DNA from 3 places in the Priestia sp. RMT2NF4 genome. Region 1 is predicted to be linked to each of the others. Evidence: riboswitches for the same ligand, from Rfam matches in the RefSeq annotation. Region 1 holds a riboswitch; each other region holds the start of a gene.

What was found. A riboswitch is a leader RNA that binds a small molecule or an ion and turns the genes downstream of it on or off. The one in region 1 is predicted to bind cobalamin.
Region 2: it holds a riboswitch for cobalamin, as region 1 does, so the genes downstream of both, ACMX9J_RS00775 (ABC transporter substrate-binding protein) here and ACMX9J_RS03960 ((2Fe-2S) ferredoxin domain-containing protein) in region 1, are expected to answer to the same signal.
Region 3: it holds a riboswitch for cobalamin, as region 1 does, so the genes downstream of both, metE (5-methyltetrahydropteroyltriglutamate--homocysteine S-methyltransferase) here and ACMX9J_RS03960 ((2Fe-2S) ferredoxin domain-containing protein) in region 1, are expected to answer to the same signal.

What each region holds. Positions count from the first base shown of each region.
Region 1 is NZ_JBLQZO010000001.1:779,661-789,571, forward strand. It holds gene ACMX9J_RS03950 (sirohydrochlorin chelatase) at 1-624, opposite strand, end outside; gene cobJ (precorrin-3B C(17)-methyltransferase) at 642-2,264, opposite strand; gene ACMX9J_RS03960 ((2Fe-2S) ferredoxin domain-containing protein) at 2,278-2,658, opposite strand; cobalamin riboswitch at 2,759-2,939, opposite strand; cobalamin riboswitch at 3,057-3,236, opposite strand; gene ACMX9J_RS03965 (hypothetical protein) at 3,383-3,541, opposite strand; gene ACMX9J_RS03970 (M42 family metallopeptidase) at 3,894-4,931, opposite strand; gene ACMX9J_RS03975 (cation:dicarboxylate symporter family transporter) at 5,039-6,310, opposite strand; gene brnQ (branched-chain amino acid transport system II carrier protein) at 6,697-8,052, shown strand; gene ACMX9J_RS03985 (hypothetical protein) at 8,200-8,469, opposite strand; gene ACMX9J_RS03990 (IDEAL domain-containing protein) at 8,767-8,964, opposite strand; gene ACMX9J_RS03995 (ammonium transporter) at 9,100-9,911, opposite strand, start outside.
Region 2 is NZ_JBLQZO010000001.1:160,114-170,024, reverse strand. It holds gene ACMX9J_RS00810 (bifunctional adenosylcobinamide kinase/adenosylcobinamide-phosphate guanylyltransferase) at 1-255, opposite strand, end outside; gene ACMX9J_RS00805 (histidine phosphatase family protein) at 207-821, opposite strand; gene cobS (adenosylcobinamide-GDP ribazoletransferase) at 779-1,552, opposite strand; gene ACMX9J_RS00795 (bifunctional adenosylcobinamide kinase/adenosylcobinamide-phosphate guanylyltransferase) at 1,549-2,109, opposite strand; gene cobD (threonine-phosphate decarboxylase CobD) at 2,106-3,185, opposite strand; gene cbiB (adenosylcobinamide-phosphate synthase CbiB) at 3,160-4,146, opposite strand; gene ACMX9J_RS00780 (adenosylcobinamide amidohydrolase) at 4,151-4,759, opposite strand; gene ACMX9J_RS00775 (ABC transporter substrate-binding protein) at 4,848-5,807, opposite strand; cobalamin riboswitch at 6,066-6,199, opposite strand; gene ACMX9J_RS00770 (thioredoxin family protein) at 6,290-6,604, opposite strand; gene ACMX9J_RS00765 (YpjP family protein) at 6,793-7,395, opposite strand; gene ACMX9J_RS00760 (class I SAM-dependent methyltransferase) at 7,775-8,554, opposite strand; gene ACMX9J_RS00755 (BrxA/BrxB family bacilliredoxin) at 8,689-9,126, opposite strand; gene ACMX9J_RS00750 (polysaccharide deacetylase family protein) at 9,368-9,911, shown strand, end outside.
Region 3 is NZ_JBLQZO010000001.1:1,592,091-1,602,001, reverse strand. It holds gene ACMX9J_RS08635 (hypothetical protein) at 116-364, shown strand; gene ACMX9J_RS08630 (metallophosphoesterase family protein) at 511-1,386, shown strand; gene ACMX9J_RS08625 (hypothetical protein) at 1,543-1,713, shown strand; gene ACMX9J_RS08620 (hypothetical protein) at 1,972-2,223, shown strand; SAM riboswitch class I at 2,304-2,414, shown strand; cobalamin riboswitch at 2,494-2,683, shown strand; gene metE (5-methyltetrahydropteroyltriglutamate--homocysteine S-methyltransferase) at 2,833-5,127, shown strand; gene ACMX9J_RS08610 (acetate uptake transporter) at 5,270-5,887, shown strand; gene ACMX9J_RS08605 (GNAT family N-acetyltransferase) at 6,032-6,532, shown strand; gene ACMX9J_RS08600 (hypothetical protein) at 6,651-6,896, shown strand; gene ACMX9J_RS08595 (hypothetical protein) at 7,086-7,241, shown strand; gene ACMX9J_RS08590 (helix-turn-helix transcriptional regulator) at 7,379-7,579, shown strand; gene ACMX9J_RS08585 (hypothetical protein) at 7,734-7,898, shown strand; gene ACMX9J_RS08580 (DUF5301 domain-containing protein) at 7,930-8,343, shown strand; gene ACMX9J_RS08575 (hypothetical protein) at 8,425-8,565, opposite strand; gene ACMX9J_RS08570 (LysE family translocator) at 8,732-9,364, opposite strand; gene ACMX9J_RS08565 (DUF5391 family protein) at 9,561-9,911, opposite strand, start outside.

The DNA.
Region 1 (9,911 bases):
CAAACGCTTAATTAGTACTCCTGTAAATAAGAAATACGGAAGAATAACCACTTTTTTAGCGCCCAGTTTTAAACATCGTTCCACTCCTTCATCAATCAATGGAGCGGTCACGCCCATAAAAGAAGTTTCGACGATTTTGTAGTTTGTTTTTTCCCAAAGAAGGCGCGTAATTTTATATAAATCACTGTTTGCATCAGGATCGCTTCCTCCTCGCCCTAAGACAATAACAGCCGTGTCTTCAGCTGGAGTTTCTAAATTTTCTCCTGATTCTTGTAATCTCGTTTTTAAAATTTCAAGGGCTTCTTCATGAACGCCAATGGGACGTCCGTACACGAAGTTTACGTGTGGATATTTTTCCTTAGCTTCATCTATAGCCGCCGGAATATGTATTTTTGAGTGGCCAGCTGGCAAGAGCATAATTGGAACTACAACTACATCTGTCGCTCCTTTTGCCACACATGTATCAATGCCTTGACTTACATTCGGACGTTCAAACTCTAGAAAACACGTTTCTACTAAAATAGATGGGTCCCAATCATGCTTCATAGTCGAGATAAACTCGCGAATTTGATCGTTCCCTTCAGGATCTCTACTTCCATGACCGACAAATAAAACTGATTTCATATAATGCCCTCCCATTTTTAATCTCCACACGGAGCTGGTTCTACTTTTATTTTTGGTGTTATATCTTGATAGTCGAATCCATAAACATTCTTCACACGCTTAAAGAATTTATGAAACCGCTCATTTGGATGACCTTTTTCTTTATATTCATGGACAATGTTCTCCACTATTTCAACAATGTCATCGGGCGCTATGCCTTCCGCCACAATTTGACCTGAATGGGCGTTTCGTCCAACCGTTTTAGCCCCTAAAAATAAGTCAAACGCACCTTTTCTGTAGACAATGCCGATATCTTCTTGAACAGCACCGTAACAGGCCATACCGCATCCATTAATACCAAGCTTCAGCTCTTTTGGCATGTCCATTCCACCGAGACGCTTTTGTAATTGTTCCGTATGCGGGATGGCGTCGCTTTTTTCTCCATCACAAAAATCACACGCTTTAATTGTAAACACGTCTCCGACTGGAGATAGTAAAAAGGAAGCTGATTGGAGCTTTTTAATAATCACATCTGGCTGAGCCGTTGGAATTTGCAGTTTGATTTGATGGTCAGGCGTATACTCCATCGTACCTTTTTCACCAACAACTTCTGCTAGTGTTGTCATTTGAACGGGCGTAAACTTCTTATTTGCAAGCCCTGGACTAACTGCCACTTCAAAAATAGACTCAATTGGCTGGTGTACGACCGGTGAAGTAGTTTCACCTAAAATTGCTTGAAGCGCTTCTTCTGCCAGAGCTCGTGAAGCCGCTTTTTCTTCTTTTGTATTCTGAACATCTTCAATAGCTGAAGCCGTTTGCTTTACAGTCTCCTCTTGATCAAGAGCCCATGGTTCTGCTTCTTTTCGAAGTCGCTGATGCGGTCTTAGCGGCTGCTCTGTTTGGTTGAGGGTATATTTCCGCTGATACCCGCGCGGTGTAATCATTAAGTCATCGTAAAAGAACGTAGATGAATTTCCGACAACAACGGTAGTCAGCATGCCTATTTCATGATTTAACATGTCTTTTAAATTGGTCATTACCACTTCTTCGCGGTCACGATAAGCGCTTTTCACAAGACCAACAGGCGTATCGGGGGAACGGTATTTTAATAAAATCCTTTGCGCTTCCACAATTTGTCTTGTGCGTCTTCCGCTTTTCGGATTATAAAAAGCTACTACAAAATCTGCTTGTGCAGCTGCTTCGATTCGTTTTTCGATTAACTCCCAAGGCGTAAGGTGGTCACTTAAACTAATCGTACAGGCATCATGCATCACGGGCGCCCCAAGGAGGGATGCGCATGAATTAATAGCCGAAATGCCAGGAATCACTTCCAGCTCTACGCCCGTTTCTTTTTTCCATCCTTTTTCAATCAACACTTCATACACAAGGCCGGCCATTCCGTATACTCCTGCATCTCCGCTTGAAATGACCGCCACGGTTTTTCCCGCTTCAGCTTGCTTTACGGCTTCTTGTGCACGGCTTACTTCTTCGGTCATTCCTGTACTAATAATTTGCTGATTCGTTAATAGTCCTTGAATTAATTCCACATAGGTTTTATAACCAATGATCATATCACTTTCTTGAATGGCTTCTCTTGCTCGCTGTGTAATATGTTCAAAGCTTCCTGGGCCGAATCCAATAACTAACAGTTTACCTTTCATGCTAGCTCCTCCTTTATGCGTTACTTTTTACTTTGTCAATTCCTTCTATGGAGTCACTCTTTTCCGGAGAAACAAAACCGTTTTGATCATATTCATAAATAAGTGATTCCTTTATGCTGCAGCCTCCTGCTAAATGTTCTTCAACAATTCGATGAGCTACGTTTTCAGTGACCTGCTTGTACCAATCTCCTGAAGGGTACACGATAGCTACAGGAGCATCTTTGCATCTTCCGTTACAGCGCGTACGGGTTGTGTGAACCGCTTCATCTAGATTCAGTTCAGTCACTTTATTTCGAATAGCTTGCGTGGCTTCTTCTCCACCTTTTCTCATACAGCTGCTTCCATTACAAATCAATACGTGATGTTTTGTTCCATTTAAGTTCCACGTCGTCACACTTATTCGCTCCTTTACTAAAAAAACGCCTCTATCAATGATAGAGGCGCAGAAAAATTCAAACTAAGTTTTTGCACTTCCACCTATATCCCGTAGGGTAAGCTTCGCATTAGAAAAAGGCTGGTTTCCTGACTTCGATTCATCACCTGATTGCGCCTTCCCGAATACAGTGGCATATGCAATCAGCTCCTCTTCACAGTGGCGGGTACCGCGCTGGCTTCACACCAGACTTCCCATTTAACGCAATGTGAACATTGCGCACCTTTTTTGCACGATATGTAGTTTTGTGCTACGAGAAAAACCCGCTTCGCTAATATGCGAGCGGGTAAAACGTCAGAATAAAAGTGTACACGAATGCCACTTTAAGCCAACGTTTCCCTTCCCGCTCCCCGGAGAAATAGAAACTTCACAATAAAGACAGGTCTCCTGACTTGTGTATCATTCTACTTGAGAACCTTCCCGTGATTTTTCCACAGTGGTTATACTCGTTCGTCCACACTTACAGTTGCGGGGGCAGTACTGGTCTTTCACCAGTTTCCCTATTAAGCCTTCTTGGCATCTTTACTGTTGCTGTTTGATATATATGAACCTTTTAAACTATCAGAATAATAGAAGTAACTACCATATCATAGCGTACATTTTTTTTTATTTCAACTCTATTCTTTTCGTAAGATACAAGAAGCTATAAAAAAACAAGAGCATAAAGTCAGCTCTTGTTTTTTCATTATATAGCTACTAATGTTAAATGAGGATCATTATAATACACGACTTCTGAAAGAACTTTACAGCCATTTGTTTTTGCAAAAGCTTCTCTCGCCTGCGTTTCAGTTTCAAATTCAAACATTTTCATTTCTTTTCCAGCATATACCGTCAGTACCCACATGAAAAGATTCGCCTCCGATTATTGTAGTGATCGCTATATCCACATTATGACGAAACCATATCCTTTTGAAAACCCATTCTACAAAACTTGTCACAAGAAACTTTTAAAAATTTAAAAACATTTTAACTTCTGTAAATGAACAAAATGTACAAAAGGTTTAAGCCGTATTATACCTCTTTAAAAAAGGTGCTTTTTTTACCAACTGTTGCTTCACCAGTAAAAAAATATATAGTATTTATTAAAAAAAGAAGCCGGACAGCCGGCTTCTTTTTTAGGAAAGGAAAGTACAGACATCACTGTCCCGTCCTGCTCTTTGTTTTGCATAAAAATACACTAATTAAATATTCCTTTCTTAAAGCAGAACCATGTTCGATTGCACATAGTGGTAAAGAAGCTTGTACGTATGGTTCAATGAATCTTGATGCGTTCTCTCAAACGCATGAGAAGAATCAATTCCTGGACCAATTAAGCCGTGTACGATGTCATGCCCGGCACGAATAGCAGCAGAAGCATCTGATCCGTAAAACGGATAAATATCTAATTTGTACTGAATATCATGCTGCTTAGCTAGCTCCACCAAATGCTTTCTCAAACCGTAATGATATGGGCCGCTTGAATCTTTTACACAAATAGACACGGTGTATTCATCAGTAGATTGTCCATCTCCCATGGCACCCATATCAACCGCTAAGTATTCTACCGTTTGAGGCGTAATGTTCGAATTTCCTCCGTATCCAATTTCTTCATTATTTGAAATAAGAAAGTGCGTAGTGTATGGCAGTTCGATCTGCTCTTCTTGAATTGTTTTCACGAGCTGAAGCAATAAAGCTACGCTTGCTTTATCATCGAGATGACGAGATTTAATAAAACCGCTTTTTGTTATTTCTACACGAGGATCAAACGAAACAAAGTCGCCGACTTCAATTCCAAGACTGCGAACATCTTCTGCGCTATGTACTTTTTCATCCAATCGAATTTCTATATTATCTTGATTTCGCTCAGCTTTACCTGCATCTTTATACACATGAACAGATGTTTGATGCATAAGGATGGTCCCTGTAAATACTTCTCCTGCTGACGTTTCGATTTCACAATATTCTCCTTCGATGGAATTGTAGCGGAACCCTCCAATCAAGTCGATTTTCAGACGTCCACTCGGTTTGATTTCTTTTACCATAGCACCTAATGTATCGACATGAGCCGTCAGCATGCGGTGATGATCCGTATCTTTACCGGGAATAGTAGCGACTAAGCCTCCTTTTCGATTGCGATACGTTTGAATATTTAGCTCTTTTACATAGTCTTCGACAAATGAAATCACCTTTTCTGTATTTCCAGAAGGACTGGGAATCGAAACAAGCTTTTTAATTAACTGAACAGTTTCCGTCATTATGACACTTCCTTTGTCTCTCATTTCTTTTATTTTACCATATGTTTCAAAAAAGATAACAGGCAGCTCCAAACAAAAAAGCCAGGCAGCTGCCCGGCTTTTTTGTTTTAAGCTATGTTTGATTTCTTTAATTCATTTGTGTAATTTAATGATTTTTGCTTATCAAATTCGCCTTCAGACTTGGACATTACAATTGCAGCTAAAGCATTTCCTACTACGTTAACTGTGGTACGCATCATATCAAGAATGCGGTCAATTCCTGCAATAAATGCCATGCCTTCAAGAGGGAAGCCCATAGATTCAAGCGTAGCAAGTACAACTACAAACGATGCCCCTGGTACACCAGCCATCCCTTTTGAGGTTAACATTAGCACAAGAAGGAGCTGAATTTGATCCATAATGGAAAGGTCAATGCCGTACATTTGAGCAATAAACAGCGATGCCAGCGCCTGATAAATGGTTGAACCATCTAAATTAAACGTGTAGCCTGTTGGAATAACAAACGATGTAACCGATTTAGAACAACCGAAGTCTTCCATCTTTTTGATAAGAGATGGTAAAACGGCTTCTGAACTTGCTGTTGTAAAAGCAAGAAGCAGCTCGTCTTTTAACACTTTTATGAGCGTAAACATGCTTGTTCCAGCCATTTTAGCAATAATTCCAAGAACCACAAGCACAAAGAAAATCATGGTGAAGTAAACGGCGAACACTAATTTCCCTAATGGAATAAGTGATCCGACACCAAACTTTATAATATTAACACCAATAAGTGCAAATACACCTACTGGAGCAAATTTCATCACCAAATTAGTTACCCAAAACATTGCATCCAAGACGCCTTCAAAAAAAGCTAAAACAGGTTTTCCTCTCTGTCCAATCGAAGCTACGCCTACACCAAACAGTACGGAAAATAAAATGATTGGTAAAAGATCGCCTTCTGCTACCGACTGAAAGACGTTTGTCGGAACAATATGAAGAAGCTCCTGAGCAATCCCTGTACTTTCAGACGTTTTTGCCGTTGCCTCATATTGAGAAATATCGCTTTTTTCAATATGTCCCATATCAACCCCTGCACCAGGGTGGAATAAGTTCGCGGCAATAATCCCCACTACAATCGCAATGGTTGTAACAATTTCAAAATAAAGAATTGTTTTTCCGCCAAGCTTACCTAATTTTTTGATATCGCCTACTCCTGCGACCGCTACGATTAATGCTGAAATCACGATCGGTACGACAATCATCTTAATTAAATGAATAAATATGTCTCCAATTGGCTGTAAAATAGAAATGGCCGTATCGCTTCCGTAAAAGATAGCACCTACAGCTACGCCTAAAATCAGTCCAATTAGAATCTGAGTTGCTAGACCTAACCTTTTCACTTTCTTGCTCCTTTCGCACAGTTGACTTTCATCCATTGAGCATATGCGGTTCAACGAACCGTGTATAAATATACACCCTTACAGCACCTTATGTAAACAGCTCTTTACTAAAAAAATGTAAGGCCGCACATGCAAATTTTTAAAACTTACAGTTCTGTTTTATCATATCAAATGATTGTTGTATACCGAGATTTTTTCGCTGCGTATTTTTCTATTTTTGCTATTTTAGCGAATAAATTAAAAAAATAAAATTTTATATTGAAATATACATTTTAGGTTAGTATAATACGATACATGTTTATTTTTATTATTCGAATATAAAATTCTGAAAATTTTAATTATTCAACACGATAATAAAAAGCATTTATAATTTTGGAGGTTTTAATGTGTCAAACAAAGTTCCTTTTTCATTTATAGTGGTTATTGGCTTTATGCTTTTTGCCCTATTCTTCGGCGCAGGTAATTTAATTTTCCCTGCAATGTTAGGTCAGTCTGCTGGAAGCAATATTTGGTCAGCAAATGCTGGATTTTTAGTAACGGGTGTAGGTCTGCCTCTGCTAGGCGTTCTCGCGTTTGGTTTTTCCGGAAAAGAGGATCTGCAGTCTTTAGCTAGTCGTGTACACCCAGCTTTCGGTATTATCTTTACTACGATTTTATACTTGGCAATTGGACCGCTTTTTGCAATGCCAAGAACGGGAAGTGTTTCGTTTGAAATTGGCGTTAAGCCTTTTTTATCAGAAAATTCAGGTCACCTTCCCCTTATCATTTTCACGGTAATTTTCTTTACGATTACGTGCTTTTTTTCGCTAAATCCTGCGAAAATTGTCGATTTAGTAGGAAAAGTTTTAACACCTATTAAATTAACGTTTATTGGAATATTGGTAGTTGTAGCCGTTGTGAACCCAATTGGAAAATTTGAAGCACCAAGCGAAGCTTATACAACGCACGCATTCTTTAAAGGCTTCCAAGAAGGTTATTTAACAATGGATACACTAGCATCATTTGTTTTTGGAATTATTATTATTAATGCAATTAAAGAAAAAGGAGCAAAGACCAACCGACAAATCATCACAATTTGTGCAAAAGCTACGGCTATCGCTGCCGTTATTTTGGCTCTTATTTATAGTGCATTGTCTTATATGGGTGCTTCAAGCGTATCAGAGCTTGGACGTCTTGATAACGGAGGTACGGTTTTGGCTGAAGTATCAAATTACTACTTTGGCTCTTACGGAGGAATTCTTTTAGGTCTGATGATTACCGTTGCTTGTTTAACAACAAGTGTAGGCCTTGTAACATCTTGTTCATCTTTCTTCCATAAGTTGTTTCCAAGGGTTTCTTATAAGTTGATTGCTGTCATTTTATCAGCATTCAGCGCCGTTGTAGCAAACTTTGGCTTAACGGAATTAATCGCTATTTCGGTTCCAGTCTTAACAGCTATTTATCCGTTAGCTATTGTGTTAATTGCTTTAACATTCTTACATCCTTTATTTAAAGGACGTTCTGAAGTTTACCAAGTAAGCCTTCTGTTCACGTTTATCGTTAGTTTATTTGATGGCTTAAATGCTGCTGGATTCAAAATTGCCGCAGTAAACGATCTGTTTACATCGATTCTACCTATGTATGGAGTGGGTCTCGGCTGGGTAGTTCCTGCTATTGTAGGAGGATTAATCGGTCTTGGCATTACCTTCCTTCGTACAAATGATAATACGAACAGAAACACTTCAAGAAAATTGATTAAATAAAAAGAGGATGCAAATGCATCCTCTTTTTATTGTGGCGTTTTATGAATAAGGAGTTTTTTTCTCCATTAACTTCACTTCTTCCTTTAACACACGTTTTTCATATAGATATTTATCCGTTCGTTGAAAATGATATTTATCAGCTTTTTCTTATTCAGATGTGGTCAAAAGCACTCGAACATCAGAAGCAGCTGACACATCAAACGTTTCATTTTGATAAGTAGCATACGGAGCTACAAAAAACACTTCTTCAACAGCATCACGAGGAACTTCTTTTGTAAAAGTCGTGTCATTGTATGGAATGAATCCATTTGCTACATCGCCTTTATCATAGCTAATCAGCTTTACACACCCATTTTCCGTTTCATAACATTCGTAGTCTCGTTCATTATATGCTGCATACAAACCTTTTCGAATCATAAAAAAACATTCCTTTACATTGGTTTAGCAACCGCTGGTACAAATCGTTTTTCTTCTGCCACGTAGGTAGCTAAAAGTACTTCTTCCCCATTTACCACTTGATATAGTTCCGCTCCGTTTGCTGGTGGATAATAGTTATCAAATTTGAACTCTGGAACGGTTTCCCCGTTTCGAGATCCTGTAAACCCATTAAGCGTACATGGAGGTCCATAATTATTACTAATTAATCCCTTTTAGTAGGTCTCAAAAATAAAACACACCATCTAAAATAGATGGTGTGTGAAGTATAGTAAGTAATTAAGAAATTTGTTTAAGTTCTGATGAGAGTTTTAAAAACTCTTCTTTATTTTTCATCAATAGCGTGCGGTCGATTTCTTCTTTTAGCTGTGCTTTACGAAATTCTGCAATCGCCTTGTCTAAAATCATCTCAGCGAATAATGCATCAAGCACCTTTCCGTTGGATTTTTGCGGTGAATTAAGTAAATTCTTTTTCATAAGAAATCAACTCCTTGGCTTTTTTATAATATAACACAAATATTCTGACTTTTCAATCATTTAAACCAAGTATTTTACATCTATTTTTTTTCCACATAAAAAGGCCGCCCTTTTGTTATAAGGCGCGGCCTTTTATTACGAATCTGCGGCTTTTTCTTTTACTTCCGCATAGTAGTTTTCATATTCAATAAATTCAGGAGCTTGATGAGCTGCCATGATACCGTGGTAACTGATGTCTAAGCCCACTTCTTCTTCTTCTTCCGTAGATCGAAGCGGAACCACCAAGGAAATAACCTTTAACCCTATCCACGTCGTAACAAATCCCCAAGCGCATAGAGCAATTAATCCGAGAAGTTGAACACCTAATAACGTCCAGCTCCCTCCTGTAAACACACCGCCGTCTGTAGAAAATAAACCCACAGCCAACGTGCCCCATATTCCCGAAGCAGCGTGTACAGGAAAAGCTCCTACAGGATCGTCGATTTGACGTGCTTCGAGCCAGTTTGTAGCTGCCATCATTAATAAGCCGGATACAGCTCCAATAAAAATAGCAGATGGCGTATTTACAAAAGCGCACCCGGCCGTGATGCCGACAAGTCCGGCAAGCGATCCATTTATCACAGAAGGTGCATCTGAACGGTTGTAGCGAAATAAAGTATAAAATAAAGTAGCTGCTCCGCCTGCTGCTGCTGATAACATTGTGACAATAGCAATGTGACCAATTCTAACGTCAGTGGCACTTAGCGTACTTCCTGCATTAAACCCGAACCATCCAAACCATAATAAAAAAGCACCCACTGATGCAAGCGGCAAATTGCTTGGAAGAGAAACAGAACTAATTCCATTTTTCGTGAACTTCCCTTTTCTCGGTCCAATCATTATTGCAGCTGCTAAAGCTGAAAAACCGCCAAGAGCATGGATAACTGCCGAACCGGCAAAATCAAGCA
Region 2 (9,911 bases), 620 kb from region 1:
CTGTTCCCATACACCGCTGTCTCTCCACTTCTGTATGACCTTTTTAACAACAAGATGCGGAGCCTCCAGCTCGCTATGTATTAATTCCTTAACATAGTGCTCAAATCCTTCTAGCACAATGTAACTTTCTTCAAACTCAATGGCCGGTAAAACGGGGTCTTCATACAAACAATGCCATTTTATCGACTCACTGGCATACTGCTGCTTCACCCATTTTCTTTTGCCGGTAAATGCACCGCCGAATACGAAATGCATGCTCTTCTCTCCTTTGCCTGTTTGTATGTGCACGTTACTGAAAAACCTTCTCCATAAGAAAAAGAAACATCCCAAAGCGACGCTGTCTGTTTAAAATGGGACGCAAGTAAACGCAGTGGTCCGCCGTGTGAAACAATAGCAATGTGACGCAATTGCTGACTAGCCGCCAAATCGACCGCTTCTTCCCAAGCTTCCCAAACTCGGTTTGAAAACCCTGAGAAGCTTTCACCATTCGGAGGCGTATGTTCTGCCCAGTGATCGATCCAATTTCTATATGCCCGTATGTTTTTTAAATCTTCATACGTCTTCTCTTCCCAATCTCCAAAATGCAGCTCACGCCAACTTTCCCTTTTAATCACCTGAGATTTAGGAAAAACAATTGAACTTGTTTCTAGCGCTCTTTTTAAGTCACTGGAAATAACGAGCTCCGGCTCTAGAGAAAGCTCTTTTAATTCATTTTTCCCTTCTATACTTAAAGGCGGATCACTCCACCCTATATATTTTTTTTGTTGATTTTCAAGCGTCATGCCATGGCGAATACATGTGATAACCAAAGAATTATCCATAAAAACGTTTCTCCTCCTTCAATGGTTGCACCTATAACATCTCCTGTTACGCCACCAAACTGCGAACGATAAAACCGTATCCAGAGCCATAAAAAACCGGCAAAGAAAAAGATAATGAATTTATTGTCTATAAAAACAATGAAAATAGCAACTAAGAATAGGCTCATGACGATAAATGCATAAATAGACCATTTGGTGACTCCTTTTTGAAAATAAGCAGCAAGCCCCGTATCTTTAGCGGGCTTATCTCTCATAACTAAGAAAGCGGCTCCGATTCTTGGAAGTGTAAAGACGGTTATACATACCCAAACCGATAAAGAAGAAAGAGACGTTAATTCATAGATTGCACTAAAGCGCAGCAGAAGCAGAACAATAAGAGAAAGAATAGCAAAAGACCCAACGTGCGGATCGCTTAAAATCTGCAGTTTCTTTTCCTTTGACTGATGGGAAAAATACGCATCACTTACATCCATCCACCCGTCTACATGAAGACCACCCGTTAAAACAAGCGGCAAAAGCAAAACTAAAATACTGCTAACAATAGCAGTGATAGGTGAATAGTGAAGCAGCTGTAAAAAGCTATAAAACATTAAACCTAGTAATATGCCAATCCAAGGCAGGACAAAAAGTGAGCGTGCCGTTCTTTTTTCAGTCCATTGAACGGTTTTAGCCAGTGGTAAGATCGTAAAAAACTGAAGAGAGATTCGTAGTATGGCTATCCATTCTTTCATTTGCTTACACATTCCTTTCCTTTTTTAAAACGGGAAAGTCCCGCTTCTACACAAATAGCCACATCTGCTTTTTCTACAATATACTGATGTAATTTCCCTAACATATGCATATAGCTATATGTCGGCTCCTCTAACACGCCCGCTTCAAACAGTTCATTAGATACTAGCACGACCGTCTGAGACTGCGCAAACAGCTTATCGAGCGCTTCTATCATCTGACGAAAAACCTCTTGTTTACCTTCTTTTGTTTGCCACCTTTTTTCGGTTAAAAAAAGCTCATTGGCAAGCCAGTTTGTGACACAGTCCAAGAGTATAGTATCATCACTTCGAAGGTTTGGAAGAATTTGTTGTAAATCTACAGACTGCTCGATCGTTACCCAAGGCGTGTTCGCCGCTTGACGTTCTGCTTGATGAAGCTGGATACGTTTTTGCATTTCACTATCTGTTTGCCGGCTTGTGGCAATATAAACAGCGCGCTTTGTACAAAAAGTTTGAACCATGTTCTCCGCTGCATGTGATTTGCCGCTTCGAACCCCTCCGCTAATAAAGATGATCATATTTCATCGAGTCCTTGTTTGATTACGTTAAGTAAATAGTCATTTTCTTCTTTCGTTTTCACAGCCAAACGGATATAGCGTCCATTTAAAAATGGGAAGTTTTCAGTATGCCGAGCTACCACACCGCGGCTTGCTAAATAGATAAGCCAATCGCGCGTTTTAATAGAAGACGGAACGCTGCAAAGATAATAGTTTGTTTGAGACGGAGAAACCAAAAGCCCCCATTCTTCTAGTTGACTCAAGATCCGTTTTCGTTCTTGTTTAATATAATATACGGTTTTTTTCACAAAATCTTTTTCATCTACACATATCATCCCTACTTGCTGCGACAATCCATTTACACTCCAAGGAGGTTGTTTTTTAGACATCTTGCTAATGATTTTTTCATTTGCCAAAATATAGCCAAGGCGAAGCCCCGCAATATTAAACATCTTTGTCATCGAACGCACAACAATGAGATGTTCATAGTTTAGAATAAGAGAATCAAATGAAGGCTGATGTTCGACAAAATCAATAAATGCTTCATCAATTATTAAGTATGTACCATGATGAGCAGCAGCTTTTACTACTTTCATCCATTCCTCGTGACTATACATAACGCCCGTTGGATTATTTGGGTGACAAATCCATAGTACTTTTATATCCGGAAGAATACTCATAATCAACTCTATATCCCAGCTCCAGCCATTTTCTTCAGCTAAAGGAACGTATGTCACTTCACATCCATACGCTTTACTTGCCTGTTCGTATTCGACAAACGTCGGCTGTACAATCCCCGCTTTCTCTCCTGAAAATAAAGAAGCAATAAGGAAAAACGCTTCAGCGGCCCCATTTGTGGGCAGCACTTGGGCAGCGGAAACATGATGATGAGCTGCAAGTTTATTTTTTAGTTCTGTTACTTCAGGATCAGGGTAACTAAACGCAGCTTCCTTGAATTCGTTCCACTTTTCGTGAAGAACAAGGGGAGCCCCTAAAGGATTTGTGTTTACGCTAAAGTCTTTTAGATGCGACAAATTCTCGGCCCCTATTGCTTTTAAAAAGACATTGGGGTTAGCTCCATGTGTAGGTAATAGCACTAATAACTCCTCCTAACAAAAGATAGAATAACCACGTAGCATAGACCGTCCTTTTCATAATGAAAACAGCTTGTTCAATATGACCGGCTTGCAGGGGAATGAGTGGTTCGCCCATTTTTGCACGATTAGATTCTATGCCTTTATATGTATTAAGCCCGCCGAGTTGAATACCTAAAAGGGCAGCCACTGCACTTTCCCCGTATCCGCTATTTGGACTTGGATGCTTCTTAGCATCGCGCTTAATCAAACTCGTTACATGCCAAAGAGAATATTGGCTTTTTGCTACATTAACAGCGGTCATTACCACTGCAGTTAACCGACTTGGAATATAGTTTAATACGTCATCGGTTTTTGCACTAAAATAGCCGAACAGAAAGTAGCGGTCATTTTTATACCCAACCATTGAATCGCATGTGTTAATAGCTCGGTAAAAAAAGGCTAGGGCTCCTCCTCCTATAAATGCATAAAAAAGCGGAGCTGTAATACCATCACTTGTATTTTCAGCCACGGTCTCTACCGTCGCTCTGGCAATTTCTCCTTCTGATAAACGATCCGTATCTCGTCCCACAATCATGCTTACTTCATATCTAGCTTTCTCCATATCTCCTAGCTGAAGCGGCTTTTGCACCTTATAAGCAGCTTCGCTTAAGGAACGAGTGGATATAGTAGTCGCAATCATTACGCCCTCTACTAAAACACCTAGTATAAAATGAACTCCGTACAAAGCATGAAGGAATAAAAAAGGAATAACTCCTGCGAGCACCACCATACTTATCACAAGAAGCAATCCTTTGAATCGTTTTCCTGCGCCTTTATTTAATCTGGAATCCATCCAATAAATCCACTTGCCAAACCAGCGAACGGGATGCGGCCAATTTTCTGGGTCACCTATGATTCGGTCAATGAGTAGAGCAATCGTCATGGCTGTCAGGTGTGCAATCATCGCTTGTGCAATACTCATTTCTTCACCTCTTTTCCTTAAGTGCCTGCTCTAAGCTTATTTTTACCAGCTTGGCTACCGCTTGACCTAAAGCGGTCATAGAGCCTGCATATTCATATAATGGTCCTTGCTGAGACGCTGCAACTGAGATACTGTCCGTAGATGTTCCCGTAGCAATCGTCTTTGTAGCTGGATCTATGACACCCAGCTGTGACAGCGTTTTTGTTTTGGCTTCTGTAGCGGCAATAAAAAGCTGTAAAAACGCCGCATCCGTAAGCCTGCCTTCCACGAAAAAAAACATATTAATTGTACCGGGAGAGGAATAGAAAGGGACAGCTTCGTCAGCTGTAATATCCACTGCGTTTCCTACTCCAGCCGTTATCACGGAAGCTACTCTTACTCCGTAGCCTTCATAACAGTAAACCGCTCTTTCTTTTAACCAAACCGCTGTCATCAACCCTACGATTTGCTCATGGCGCACATTTTCTTTCATCAAATATTGCTCATACTCTAAAGAAGGAGTATCTGAATAATAGTCTTTATGAACAAATCGATTGTAAAAGGTGTCCGTTTCCATGATGCCTGTTCCTAAAACGCCTGAGCTGTATGTTTTATAAGAAGTCTCGGTTTTCATGATTAAAAGCTCAGGCCGTTCTTCAATTTTAAGATGTGAAAAGGGACCAATCCCCTTTTCAATTCGAACTGGAATATGGTCCCTCTTTTTATTTATTGTACACCTCAGGGTATACTGCTTTTGCTAAGTCCTCTAAGCCATCTACAATACGAGGTCCTAAGCGGTTGATTTTGTTTTGATCAACCTTTTCGATGTTCCCCTCTTTTACAGCAGTCATGCTGCTCCAAGCGGGACGCTTCATAATCTCATTTTTGTCTGCATCATACGTTGCGATAATAACGTCAGGGTTTAACTTAACAACTTGCTCTTCAGAAAACTTAACCCAACCCTTTTCACTAGCCGCTACGTTATCAGCACCGATCATAGTAAGCATTTCGTTCATGAACGTACCTTTTCCTGTTGTATAAATCTCAGGAGCTCCCGATACCTCTATCCATACTTTTTTACGATTTTCTTTTGAAATCGTTTTTGCTTTTTTCTCAATTGAAGCTACTTTTTCTTTCATGTCTTTAATTGTTTGATTAGCTTCTTTTGTTTTACCCGTTAATTTACCAATTTGCGTAATAGAATCATAAACCGTATCAAACGTTGTTGAATCTTTTACAACAAATACCGGAATACCCGCACTTTCAATTTGTTTAAATACTTCATCTGAAACGCCCATACTTGAAGCGTGTGCCAGCACTAAATCAGGATTTAAAGCAATAACTTTTTCTGCATTAACGTTCATATCTCCCACCTGCGCTTTTTTCTTTACGCTTTTAGGATAATCATCGTTGCTTGTGACACCGACTAATTCTTTTTCAAGGCCAAGGGCATATACAATCTCCGTATTACTTGGCATTAATGAAACAATTTTCTTAGGCTGTGTTTTCAACGTAATTTCTTTATCACGCGCGTCTTTTACCTTCACTGGAAACGCAGCTTGTGACGTTTGTTCTGTATCTTGCTTCGTTTTTTTATCACTGTTGCTTTGGCTGCCTGCACCGCATGCAGCAAGTACGATGACTAACAGCGCAATAATGGAATACGAAAGCCATTTTTTCATCTAAATACTCCCCCTATATATTGTTCATTGTGAATACGAAACCTCCACGTTAAAGAAAAAGCAAATGATCATGCAAAAAGCAGCGCTATCCCGTTTTTTCCGCTTTGACTATGTATACTGCTCGGCAGCAGCTTCAAAATAAAAAAGCTTTACTTTCAATTGAAAGCAAAGCAGGTAACGTCAAGATAAGCAGGAAAAGAATCCGTTCACTATACTTGATATGTATGTTCATTACCCTGCTTCACCCTTCCTCGAAGGTTTCACAGCTAACAATAAGGCAGGTCTCCTGACTTACGCACAAAGCGCTTACAGTGGCGGGACCGCGCTGGTTTTTCACCAGACTTCCCTTTTCACTCAATCTTTAAATTGAGACCTTATTGCTTTACGATTATTCACTTGTCCTAGTATACCCCACTCATCGAAAAATGGAAATAGCCATTCTCACAAAAAAAGCTGCGAGAATGCTCTCGCAGCTTAGGGAATTAAAGAGTTGCTAAAAATTCACGGACCGCTTCAGGCGTTTTAGCATTTGCACTGTGCAGGTGCGCAATTTTTTCACCGTTTTTATATACAAGAAGAGAAGGAATACCCATTACATTGTTTTCAGCAGAAAGTTCTTCAAACTCATCCTTGTCAATTTTAAACCATGCTTTATCTGTATTTTCGTCAACGATTTCATCAATAAACATATCCAAACGTTTGCAATCAGGACACCACGTTGTCGTAAAAATCCCAACGCTTAGTGTTTCATTCTTAATTTGTTCGCGAAATTGTTTTTCTTCCGTAAATTGTTTCATTGTGTTACCTCCAGCGTCTATTCGTTCCTTCCTACAATTCTATAGTAAGAAGTCTGACTTCATTATAAACGATTTTTTTATCGTTGTGCTAATGTTTCAGCTTATTTAGACCATAACGGTTTTAGACGTAAAAAAATGCTAGCTTAAAAAAGCTAACATTTCGAAATTGTAGAATGTTGTGTCTATTATCAGCTGAACCACTTAGGCGGCATGTTTCGGTTCCAATAAATTTTCCCTAAATCATAATGCTTTTGAAAATTATCTGCGGCCGCATGATAGTGAAAATTAAACCAGTATCCATCTTTTGGAGGATTTTCACGCCGTACATGAAACCGTATTAAGTCCTGACCGGTTTCCCGGTCATATACATGGAAAATCTTTTCACCGTAGCCAGCAGCAGGGTGCTCGCTTATCTCGAGATTCTGAATTGACTGTTCACGTTCAGTGCCAATGTCGGTCAGCACTTCTTCAATTTTAGGTAACACTGCTTGACGAAATTCATCTTCAATGACAGGACCAATTTTTGTTCCGAATTTTTCCACTGACTGTTTTTCAGCTGATTCCATTGCATACGTAACAAATGATGAAACGTCTTCATATTTTGGTTCTTCATATGGCAAATGAATATCTTCTATAACAGCTGTGACAGGAGTTGTTTCTCTTACATACCCTGCTTTATGTTGCTTGTCCGCTTTTGCATCATCAACGTATAAATATTCTGGTGGAGTGACAAGCCCAAATGTAAATACTGTAATAAATACAATTAGCATTCTTTTTATCCATCTAGGCATTCGTATCTTTCCTTTCTCATCTTTTCCCATATGGTCTTTTCATATTGTAAAATTCATTATCATAACTCACTAGGTATTGTAACATACTTATTAATTTTTTACCTATATTTGCTTATTCATTTATGCTGTCTACGGGCATTTGACGACTTTTCAGTTACCACCTTCCTTCTTCTGTTTGAGGTTGTCACACCGAGCGGAAACCTATACAAGATATTCCTTTTTTGCTGGATGCTTAAACACAAAAGTATTTTTATGTTCAAAAATATATCATACTTTTATGAACTTTAGATGAAATTCATAAAAAAACTTCCAAAACTTTTTAATTCCTAAAAGGTTTTGGAAGTCTTTTCAATGAGCGTAATTAATTTTACTTTTTTGGTTATTTTTGTATATCAATTGTCCCGTAATGAAATTTTGATGTTTTTCGTTTTTGCACAGTAAATCCATGCTCTTTAAAACGACTGCTTTTCCAATGATCTTTTAGCACGACCTTTTGTTTGGCTACTCTTTTTGCTTCTTGTATAGCCATTGGCGTCAGCGTGGTATACAGTGCTATTGCTTTAATACCGTTAATTCCATTCGATTCCTCAATTTGTTCTTGAAACATAGGATCAAAGTAGACAACATCAAAAGAATTATCTTCACAACACGCCAAAAACGATTCAAAATTTTGATGAACCACGTTTATACGCTTCATTGCATCATTCAACTCTTGTACGTCACTTTCCCAATTTAAAAGTCCTTGTTTGACTAAATAAGCTACATAGCGGTTGCCTTCTAGTCCGACAACTTTCCCGCTTTTCCCTACCGCTGCGCTCGCCATCATACTATCCGATGCAAGACCAAGTGTACAGTCAAGCACGCTCATTCCGTTTTCCAAACTAGCGGCTTCAATAAACGGATCACGTTCTCCGCGCAGCCATCTCTTCACTCTAAACATAGCGGAATTTGGATGAAAAAAAATAGGTTCTTCTTCATTTTGGACGTGCAATTCTACTCTATTTTTACCGACAACCAGCACGTCTGCCGCTTCAAGATTTTGAAGATCTGCGACAGATTTCTTCTCTCTTGTTACAAAAGGTATACTTAAATCAGCGGCTACTTGTTTGGCTTTTATAATCATCTGTTCATTTGTTCGACCAGCAGTCGTAACAATCACTTTCATAACTCCCCCTACACTGTTTGGCTATTTACATAAAGAAAAAGGATGCCGATAGACATCCTTTTTCTTATAAAGTATATGCGATTTTTCTTTAAAAATCTATATACTAGATGTGACAAAAGCAGGACATTTTATGAACAGTGCTGCTTAAAGCCATTTAAAATGTTTTCAAAAATAACTTCTAACGGCTGACCTTCAATTTCATGTCGAGGAATAAAATGAACAACTTCTTTTCCTTTTAAAAGTGCCATAGACGGTGATGAAGGCTCAATGTCCCCAAAATATTCACGCATTTTAGCTGTTGCTTCCTTATCTTGACCGGCAAAAACAGTTACCACTTGATCTGGTTTTTGCTCAGACTGTAAGTACGCTTGCGTTGCTGCAGGACGTGCTAAACCAGCAGCGCATCCACAAACTGAATTAACGACAACAAAAGTCGTTCCTTCTACGTTTTCCATAAAATCAACTACGGCTTCCTCTGTTGTTAATTCTTCATAACCAGCTTGAGTTAATTCTTGACGCATTGGTTTAACTAACTGACGCATATATTCTTCATATGCCATTGACATATTAACATTCCTCCTAACAATCATTCACGCTAAAAGCATACTATAAAAACCAGGAAAAATCTAGCTACTCACTCTTCAAATCCTTATCGCTGTCACGTTCTCCTTTTTCATTTGACAAAAAAAGATTAAAACCGGGTCATATCATCTAATTTTTTTCCATAAAAATGTCGATTTTTACTATTAATATTCCATTTTTTGTACTATAGTAGTAAATAGTAGTTTAGTAGAAAGGATTTTCAAATTGAACCAGCGATTTAAACCGAACAAACGATTTAAGCCAAACAAACGATTTTATGCATTTTTGTCTTTAGTGTTAGTGATCGTCGCTTCTTTATTTTTTATTACAGAAGCCAAAGGAAGTGAATCCGCTGCATCTCAGCAAGTCTTAGCATCTACTTCATTGCCGCTGAAAGAAGCTGCATCTTCAGCACAACCTGAGAAGCTGCTTAATACACTTCACCATAATATGTATGTAGGAAATACCGTGAACGATCAAAATCAAGCTCTTACACAGCCTGTTTACCTTACGTTTGACGATGGCCCAACGCCTGATACCCTTCACATTTTAGATGCTTTGCGTCAATACAACGTAAAAGCAACTTTCTTTATGTTAAAGTATCAAATTGACGCTCACCCTGAAATTGCTAAAAAAGTAGCACAGGAAGGACATGCCATCGGCTGTCACGGCGTCTCTCATGATATTCATGTCATGTATAGTGAAGACGGCGCCGCGTTAAAAGAAATGCAGGAGTGTCAAGCGACAGTTAAGAAAGTAACCGGTGTTG
Region 3 (9,911 bases), 810 kb from region 1:
CTGCGATAAAAGTATGTTAGCCGAAGTGAAAAACGAACCATTAATCAAACACTTTGATTAGTGGTTCGTTTTTTATGGTGAACGCAGGTTTCAGCTGTTTCATTTCTTCTAGCAGTTGATTGGAGAGCAAGGCGAAGACTCCTGGGGGAAAAGCGGAACAGATGAGACCCCGCAGGCGCACAAGCGACGAGGAGGCTCATCGACCGCCCCCGGAAAGCGAAGCCTTGCACGGAAATCAACTGCGGGGCAACAAGCGGTTCAGCTCATGTCGGCCTTTGTTCGTCTTTGGATTATGCTCCAGCTCTTATTAATAGATACTGAGATTCTAGCTTTTATGTTGTCCTATCCGTGCTTAACAAAATGAAAGAATAGATAGGCTATGGAAACTCATTTAAATGTGCGTTCTTCTTACAAGAAGATAGTGACCTTCATCAGCAAATTCTCATATAAATAAGTAAGCTTGTTTACTTTTAACTAAATTTATTTAGTAATAGGGGGATTAACTAGTTGATGAATTTGACGCTTCATGAACGTTCTGAAAAGTTATTAAAGCAAAGAATTAAACAATTAAATCCGAGAGATCCATTCAACTTTGTTTTTATGGGCGACAGCAGAGGTGACGGACCAAACGATAATTGTTACACGATGAGCGGTGAATTTGAGCTTGTGTTAAAAAAGGCGGTGGAATTGAATCCGCTGTTTATTATTCATGGGGGAGACACCGTGTATACAGGAGAAAAGAGGTATTTGGAGCACTTTGTTAAAGTTGTCGAAAAAATAGCACCAAACATTCCCGTGTTTGTATGCGTAGGGAATCATGATGAATTAAACCTTGAAGAAAGCAACCTCGAAAACTTCAGAGCCACTATCGGAAAAGTGCACTGGGTCATTGATATTCCTGTCTTTAACTTCCGGTGCATCGCATTAAATAATATCATCAGTCCCAAGAATAAAATATATGGATTTACAGATAGAGAGCTGAATTATTTAGAGCAGCAGCTAGAGGATGCTCCTCGTAATACCGTTGTAGCCATGCATGCGCAGCCAAATATTGGCCGGTGGTCAGACCTGGGAGGTTTTCCTGTAACGACTCCTCAAAGTCAAGAATTTTTTGATTTAATTCAAGAACATCGCGTGAAAAAAGTGTTAGTCAGCCACGTGCATGCGTATGACGAGCAGTTTATTAGAAAAAACAGAAACGGGTCGTTTACGCTTGGAAGAGGTACTGATTTTGTATTATCAGGAGGCGCGGGTGCTCCCCTTGATTTTGAACCGCCTTTAATTTTAAATAATTATAATTTTACGGAGTTTTTTGTTAGCCGGTACGACATTTTAGGACCTCTTCTTTGGAAGGATTTTGGACGACCTCGAAGAAGTTGTTTGTAAAAACAAGAAAGTAGAAAGCTAGGTTCAAAAAAAGAGGCTGGGAAAAAAGGGTTTTAGGCGAAATGAAAAATGAACCACTAATCAAGCATCTTGATTAGTGGTTCATTTTTTTATTAGGGTAAACGTAGATTTCATGTGTATAGGTCTTTCTAGCAGGTGATTGGAGGACAAGACGAAGACTCCTGCGGGAAAAGCGGAACAGGTGAGACCCCACAGGAGCTTATGCGACGAGGAGGCTCAGCGACCGCCCGCGGAAAGCGAAGTCTTGTACGGAAATCAACTGCGGTGTCACAAGCGATTCAGCTCATGAATCCCATTTGCCTTTAGATTGGATTCACTTCGTTATGTCTCAACCTCTTTTGGAAAACCGTACGAAACCTTGTAGCAGAAGGCTAAGCCAAGCGTTATAATAGATAGTGAATGATGATATATTCTCTATATTTGTCATATATTTGTATTACATATGTAATTGAAGAAAAACATTCACTTGATATACTGTTTAATGACTTAACTTTATCTTAACATTCACAGTGAAATGCCTGTTTATAGAAACTTAGAACATACACAGCAAATGGAGGAGCTATCATGGCAAACGAAAAGATGCAAGAAGGACTCAATCGTTTTATTAAGGAAGATTTAAATGACCTTTTAGGTAGACTGTTCCCCCTAATGGACCGAGAATGTGCGGAAGAAAAGAGAATGCTTATCGAAACGGCGGTAGAGTACATTTATTCTTCAGGGTATCATCAAGGAGCAAAAGACTTGATCGAAACACATCGAAAAGATGATTACAAATTATTAAGGCAAAAATTAGCGTCAACGCCTCCTGAAAACTAATTTTTTTGAAATTTCTTTTGACAACATAAATGTAAGGTGTTAAGATGACTCTACATTCAAAATATTATAAACAATTAAAACTCTTATTGAGAGAGGCGGAGGGACTGGCCCTGTGAAGCCCGGCAACCATTTAACAATCTTGTTAAAAAGGTGCTACATCCTGCAAAGCGTACAGCTTTGAAAAATAAGAGAGGATTTCATAGATACTATGCCTCTCTATTCATAATAGAGAGGCTTTTTATTTTATGTGAAGGTGTTTTGAATGAACAATTTCATAGAAATGCATCAGGTGCTGTGTAACGAATGTACGCAGCTTAAAAGGGAAGACCGGTGAAAAGCCGGCGCGGTCCCGCCACTGTAATGGGGAGCAACTTATTAACCACTGTTTCATGTTGAAATGGGAAGGGATAGGAAGCGATGAACCTAAGTCAGGAGACCTGCCTGTTGTATGCACTTAAGCTCTACGGGATATAGAGAGGAGTGAGGAATACGTGTTGAGAAAAACAGGCTATCTCAACTTTAGTTAAGTATGCGTATCATCTCTCTTTTCATTTCGAAAAGAGAGATTTTTTAGTTTAGCGATAAAAAAATATACAGGGAGTGGAAAAAATGAGCAGTGTAAAAAGTTCAAATGTAGGTTATCCAAGAATTGGTGAAAAACGAGAATGGAAAAAAGCGCTTGAGCAGTTTTGGGCAGGAAAGCTAGAGAAAGATATCTTTCTACAGGAAATTGAAGCTCTTCGTCTAGGACATCTAAAAAAACAGCGTGACGCAGGAATTGAATTAATTCCAGTCGGCGATTTTAGCTTATACGATCACGTGTTAGATACAGCCGCTATGTTTGGTTTGGTGCCAAAGCGCTTTGAATATAACGGAGGCCCGGTATCCCTTGAAACGTATTTTGACATCGCCCGAGGAACAAAAGGTGCGGTAGCTTCTACGATGACAAAATGGTTTAACACAAATTATCACTACATCGTACCCGAGCTTGACGAATATACGCCTGCCCTTGTAGAAAATCGTCCGCTTCAATTTTACAAAGAAGCAAAGCAAAAGCTGAATATCAAAGGCAAGCCCGTTATTTTAGGTCCAGTAACATTTGTGAAGCTGTCAAAAGGATATAAAAAAAGTGAGTTTAAGAAAGTAGTTGAACAGTTTGTTCCTCTTTATGCAACAATCTTAGCGGAGCTGGAGGCAGAAGGGGTCGAGTGGGTACAAATAGATGAGCCGATTTTAGCTACAACGCTATCAAAAGAAGAGGTGGCACTGTATAAAGAAGTCTATAAAGCTTTGAAAAAAGCGGCACCGAATGTAAAAGTCATTTTGCAGACGTATTTTGACAGCGTAGATTACTATAAAGAAGTAGTTGCTCTTCCTGTTCACGGAATTGGATTGGATTTTGTACATGACCGAGGCGAAAATCTCACGGCGCTTAATAAATATGGGTTTCCAACTGATAAAGTGCTGGCAGCAGGAGTGATTGACGGACGAAACATTTGGCGTGAAAACTTGGACGAACAGCTTTTAACAATCAGTGAAATTGAAGAAGCCGTATCAAAAGACCGTTTGATTCTGCAGCCTTCATCAAGTTTATTACATGTTCCTGTCACGGTGAAAAGCGAAAAAACCATTGAGCCAATTCTAAAAAACGCGCTGTCTTTTGCAGATGAAAAGCTAAAGGAAATCACGCTTTTAACAAAAGCGGTGCAGCAAGGAAAAGAAGCAATTGAAAAAGAAATAAGTGTAAGCAAACAGGCGATTCAAGCATTAAATGGATCATCTTTTCGAAATCACCAAGACGTGCAAAAAGAGCTGAAGCAGCTGCACAGCTATAAAGCAGAGCGCCAAGCGCCGTTTGACGTACGTCAACGCGTTCAGCAAGAAGCGTTTCAACTGCCGCTTCTTCCAACGACAACAATTGGAAGCTTTCCGCAAACAAAAGAAGTGCGAAAAGAGCGTCTGAAGTGGCGTAAAGGAGAGTTAAGCGATGAAGCATATGAAGCGTACATTAACGCTGAAATCAAAAAATGGATTGAAATTCAAGAAGACATCGGCTTAGATGTTCTTGTGCACGGAGAGTTTGAGCGTACCGACATGGTTGAATACTTCGGTGAAAAATTAGGAGGCTTTCAGTTTACGAAGTTTGGCTGGGTGCAATCATACGGTTCTCGCTGCGTCAAGCCGCCGCTTATTTACGGAGATGTCTCGTACGAGCAGGCGATGACGATCAAAGAAACGGTCTACGCACAGTCTCTAACCAATAAGCCTGTTAAAGGAATGCTGACGGGGCCGATTACGATTTTAAACTGGTCATTTGTGCGTGATGATATCCCGCGCTACGACGTGGCAAATCAAATTGCGCTTGCTCTTAGAAAAGAAGTGGAAGCACTTGAAAGTCAGGGCATCTCAATGATTCAAGTAGATGAACCGGCGCTGCGTGAAGGACTGCCGTTAAAACGAGAAAACTGGGAAAGCTACTTGAACGCCGCGGTGTACGCGTTCAAATTAGCCACGGTATCGGTGCAAAACGAGACGCAAATTCACACGCATATGTGCTATTCGGAATTCGAAGAGATTATTGATGCGATCAAAGCGCTTGATGCCGACGTGATTTCCATTGAAACGTCCAAAAGCCACGGTGAATTAATTTATGCGTTTGAAAAACATACGTATAACCAGGGAATTGGACTTGGCGTATATGATATCCACAGCCCGCGCGTACCGAAGCTTGAAGAGCTGACACGAAACATTGACCGCGCTCTAAAAGTGCTTGATCCTGCATTGTTTTGGATTAATCCCGACTGCGGTCTTAAAACAAGAGGAATCAGCGAGACGGTGGAAGCTTTAAAAGTGATGGTTGAGTCTGCAAAACAAACAAGAAAAAATTTATTACAAAACGCTTAATAACAAGAAAGTCAAGACCAAGCAGTGTAAACGCTACACTGCTTGGTCTTATGGGTTTTTTAAAGGCCAAAAATATCCATTGACACTTCCCGTAGATTTTTGTATCTTTTTAAAGGTGTTTTTAAAATCAGGGAGGTACAACATGAGTAACAACAGCACGCAGCACGTTAAAATTGTAACAGCGGATCCATCAGCGCTAGGCCTATTCGGACTTGCCATGGTGACACTTGTTGCATCGTTTCAAAAGCTTGGGGTAACCGATGGTGTTTCATTGGTATTGCCATGGGCAATTTTTTTAGGCGGAATAGGGCAGCTAATCGCGTCTATGCAAGATTTCAAACATAATAATACCTTCGGCGCAACTGCTTTTGGTGCCTTCGGTTTATTTTGGCTAGGTGTAGCTATGACATGGCTTATTCAGCTTGGCGCATTTGGAGAAGCGCTCGTAAAAGAAGCGGATCCGAAGCAGCTAGCATTTGCTTTTGTCGGCTATTTGATTTTCAGCGTTTTTATGACAGTTGGAGCAATGGGCACTCATAAAGTATTATTTATTATTTTTGTATTAATTGATTTCTTATTTATTGGATTATCGCTAAGTACATTTGATGTGGCCTATGAATACACGCACTTACTAGCAGCAGTGTCAGAGCTATTGATCGCTTTGTTTTCATTCTATGGATCTGCCGCGGCTGTATTAAATACTCACTATGGTCGAGTTGTGCTTCCGGTGGGCAAGCCGTTTGGTGCATTTATTAAATAATCAAGACGTTCATTAAACAGCGAAGTAGGGTTGAATTCTGTATGATGCAGAGGTCAATCCTTTTTTGTTTGTGCGTTTTTATATATAGTAGAAAGAGATAGTTATATATAATAGAAGCTTTTAGAGAAAAAAGAGAAATACATAATGAGAGGAATCGTTTCAATGATTATAAGACAAGTGGATGAAAAAGATTTAAACCAATTAATTACGTTAGAAAACAAAGGGTTTACACCTGAAGAAGCTGCCTCAAAAGATGCATTTATCACGCGGATCAACACCATTCCTGATACGTTTATCATCGCCCAAGAAAATGAAGAAATAATCGGATATGTGAACGGACCCGTCATTTCAGCTCCGTTTATTACGGATGATTTGTTTGAAAAAACGATTTCGAACCCTGAGACAGGTGGTCATCAAAGTATTTTAGGTATCGTTGTAAACCCCAAGCATCATCACAAAGGAATTGCCAGTATGCTGCTAAAAGAGTTTGAAAAACAAGCACGGAACAAACAGCGCGTAACGGTGACTTTAACGTGTAAAGAAGAATTGATTCCTTTTTATGAAAAAAACGGATATGTGAATCAAGGAGTTGCGCAGTCCCAGCATGCAGGCGTGCAGTGGTTTAATATGAGTAAGGAGCTTTAATTTTTACGAAAAATAAAATGATATAAAAAAAGCACAAGTTCTCTTTTAATGAATTTGTGCTTTTTTTACTCTTTATTATGTATAATTATTGTAAATATGTAAAAGTGAGGGTGTTTACATGAATAAGTACGGCGTGCTTTCTTTTATACTAGTAATCATCAGCTTTTCATTTTTTATGGTAAGAAGAGGTCCCGGTGTGAATATGTATGTCGATATTGCAGTGCTGGGGATTCTTTCGCTGGTGGGCATTGTTTTTGCGTCTATGTCGAAAAAATGGTATTCAATTATTGGCGGAGTTGTTTTAAACTTTTGGATGCTTTCATTAGCAGTGTTTTTGTTCGTTGTAGGCATTATAGAAAAGTAAGAAGTGAGGGGTTTTTAACTAATTTTAACAAATGTATAACAATAAGGGAAAAGTGGACAGGACAAAAGTATTTTAGTTGAAGGAAGATCCGAACGATGAATTGAGATTCTTAATGAAGAATCAAATTCGTTCGGTTTTTTTTATTGTGATGATGAACATGTGTTTAATCTATTTCGTTGCTTCTAGCGGTTGGTTGGAGGTCAAGGCGAAGACTCCTGCGGGAAAAGCGGACTAGGTGAGACCCCGCAGGAGCGTAAGCGACGAGGAGGCTCACCAGCCGCCTGCGGAAAGCAACCGCGGGATTCATCCTCAATCATTTATCCCGTTTGCTCGTCTTTAGATTGAATTAATTTTGTTATATCTCAATCTCTTTTTTAGATAGGTAAGAGACATTAATTTGTCAAACATATTTGACAGTAACAAGGAAGATAATATAAGATATGGGTGTAAAAAGTTTTTTACATTTTAGAGATGAGTGATGAATGGTGGAAAATCTAATTAAAGAACTGCGTAAAGTCAAGCGGATGTCTCAAGATGAATTGGCGAAAGTATGCGGTGTATCGAGACAAACGATTAATGCAATTGAAAACAATAAGTATGATCCAAGCTTAGCGCTGGCTTTCCAGCTGGCCCAAGAACTGGGAGCAACAGTAGATGAGCTGTTTTTATTTCATAAATCATGAGTTAGTTAAAAAAAGGTAATGTGAAGCAACGATCTTCCTAGTAGGCGTGTTGACGATTCTGACCTATAAGCGAACAATACATAAGTAGGTAGAAGATTAATACTATTTCTATTGCTTCATATAAAAAATTCACCAAGAGATGGCGGTGAAATGAATGGAAAATCGAGCTGCAGGAGTAGCTCTTACAAGTACGGGCATGTTACTGTTGATGATAACGTTAATACTTCCTGTTCCGGGATTAATCTATAGTTTACTTGTAGGAAGCAGCATTGTACTAAAAGGATGCGGAACAGGAGGAATAAAAAGGTGTATCACCTGAATGCAGCGTGATGTAGAAAAGGAGGTTCCTTTTGAAAAAAAGAACGATTATTATAGCTGCACTTTTATTTATCGTCGTATTTTATTTTACATATACCGGGAAAGCCTATCAGTTAAAAGACGTCATAAAAGTAGAGGAAGCAAACGTTACGCGTATTGAAATAGATACGGACGAAGGAAAACGTGTAGTAGATGACAAAAAAGAGATAAAGCAAATCGTACATTTTTTAGCAAAAGTAGAAGTGAAAAAAAGCAAGGAACTCGATCCAAAGTTTGACCAGTCTTACTGGGTAAAAATCGTTGAAAACGGAAAAGATGCGTACGGATTAACGATTTACGATGACGATTACATAAAAGCGTTTAACTTTGAAGATAAAAAACAAGCGACGTATACGATTGTTAAAGATCAAAAAGTAGATGTTAAAAAGCTGTTTTCAACTAAATAAAAAACCTACTAAAAAAGACAGCCTGCGCTGTCTTTTTTTATAAAAATAATAGATTGAAAATTTTGACTATTTTAAGTGGAATTAATCCTTGCCTATATAATTAATAAATGATTGAATTAGGTCAATATCGGGGTTAACTAACAGTGCTGGAAGAAGGCCAAATGTTAATAATACAAGGACGTTTGATCCAATAAAGATGCGAAGTGCTTTTTTGATTTTCATGATATTTCCTCCCTTTTTTATATTTTCGTATAAAAAGAGAAAAAAATCAATAGAAATGTGACGAAATTGTGAACTTTTTGTCTGATAGTCCCTGATAGATTATAAAAATTCCCTCTCTATACTAGATAAAGAGGGGATATAGTAAATCATAAAATATGTAGAAACATTAAAAGTACATGCGCAGATTCCCGATAAATCGGTAGAGAAAATAGCATGAAAAGCCAATTAAGATACATCCAGCTGCAATAGAAACCCATTTGATATAAAGCTGATTCAGCACTTTTCTAGTTCCAGAGACAATTGTCATTAAGCCCAGGTCATGAATTAAAATTCCCGTTAATATTCCGGCAGCAATCACTAGGAAATGAAAAGAGTGAGAGGCTTGAAGCGAATTTGTCAGCACCGTTCCAAATACGCTCAGCCAAAAAATGAGATTGCTCGGAGAAATCGCAACAAAGATTCCGTTCACATAAGAAGAGGCAAACGACTTTTTTACGTGTTCTCCAGGAGCCGTTATATCATGATCCGCGTGTCTAATGCTGTCATAGCCAATATAAAGTAAAAAAAGTGCCCCTACAAGCCACATAACAAGCTGGATAAAAGGAGCAGACAAAAAAGAAGCCAGTCCAGAGTAAAGAAGCACAATTAGCAACAAATCAACCGTCATGCCTCCAAGTCCCACAACCCATCCGTGAAGAAACCCGTTTTTTAAACCTTGTTTTGTCATTTCAATCGTCACCGTGCCAACCGGAAGGGCAATCGAAAGACCGAGCAGCACATTTGTTAAAAATAACGTCACCAAAAACAAAACCTCTTTCAATCTCGTATCTACTATCGTTTTCCGTTTAAGTGGTCTTTCATTATATAAAAATATGTAGTGAAATTTGATGTTATGTATAAAAAACAGTAAGCACAAAGGCTGCTTCGATATATATTTGAACTTTTTACCTACCAAGCTATAAAAAGAGGAGCAGTAGCTGCTCCTCTTCACCATTTTAAACGCTTTCCTGCACGGTAGTTGACGGTCTTTTAAACGCAGCAACAAACCACACAATATTCGTAATCAGTAAGCCTAAGCAAGAAATCATTACACCTATGATGGAAGCTAAGTTTCCTGAGAAATCTTCCAGTCCAAATAAAAACAGAGCCGGCATTAGTAATAGAGTGCTAGCAGCGATTAAAAGTCCAATGCTGCAAAAAGCAGCCATCACAAATTTTAAGAAATGCATTCCTAGCAAATAAAATGCTAAAGGCAATAGATATAAAAATAGAATCATGCCAAGAGATAACCACATCCCAACTGAACCGAACGTGTTAACATTGGGACCAGAATCTGCTAGAGGAGA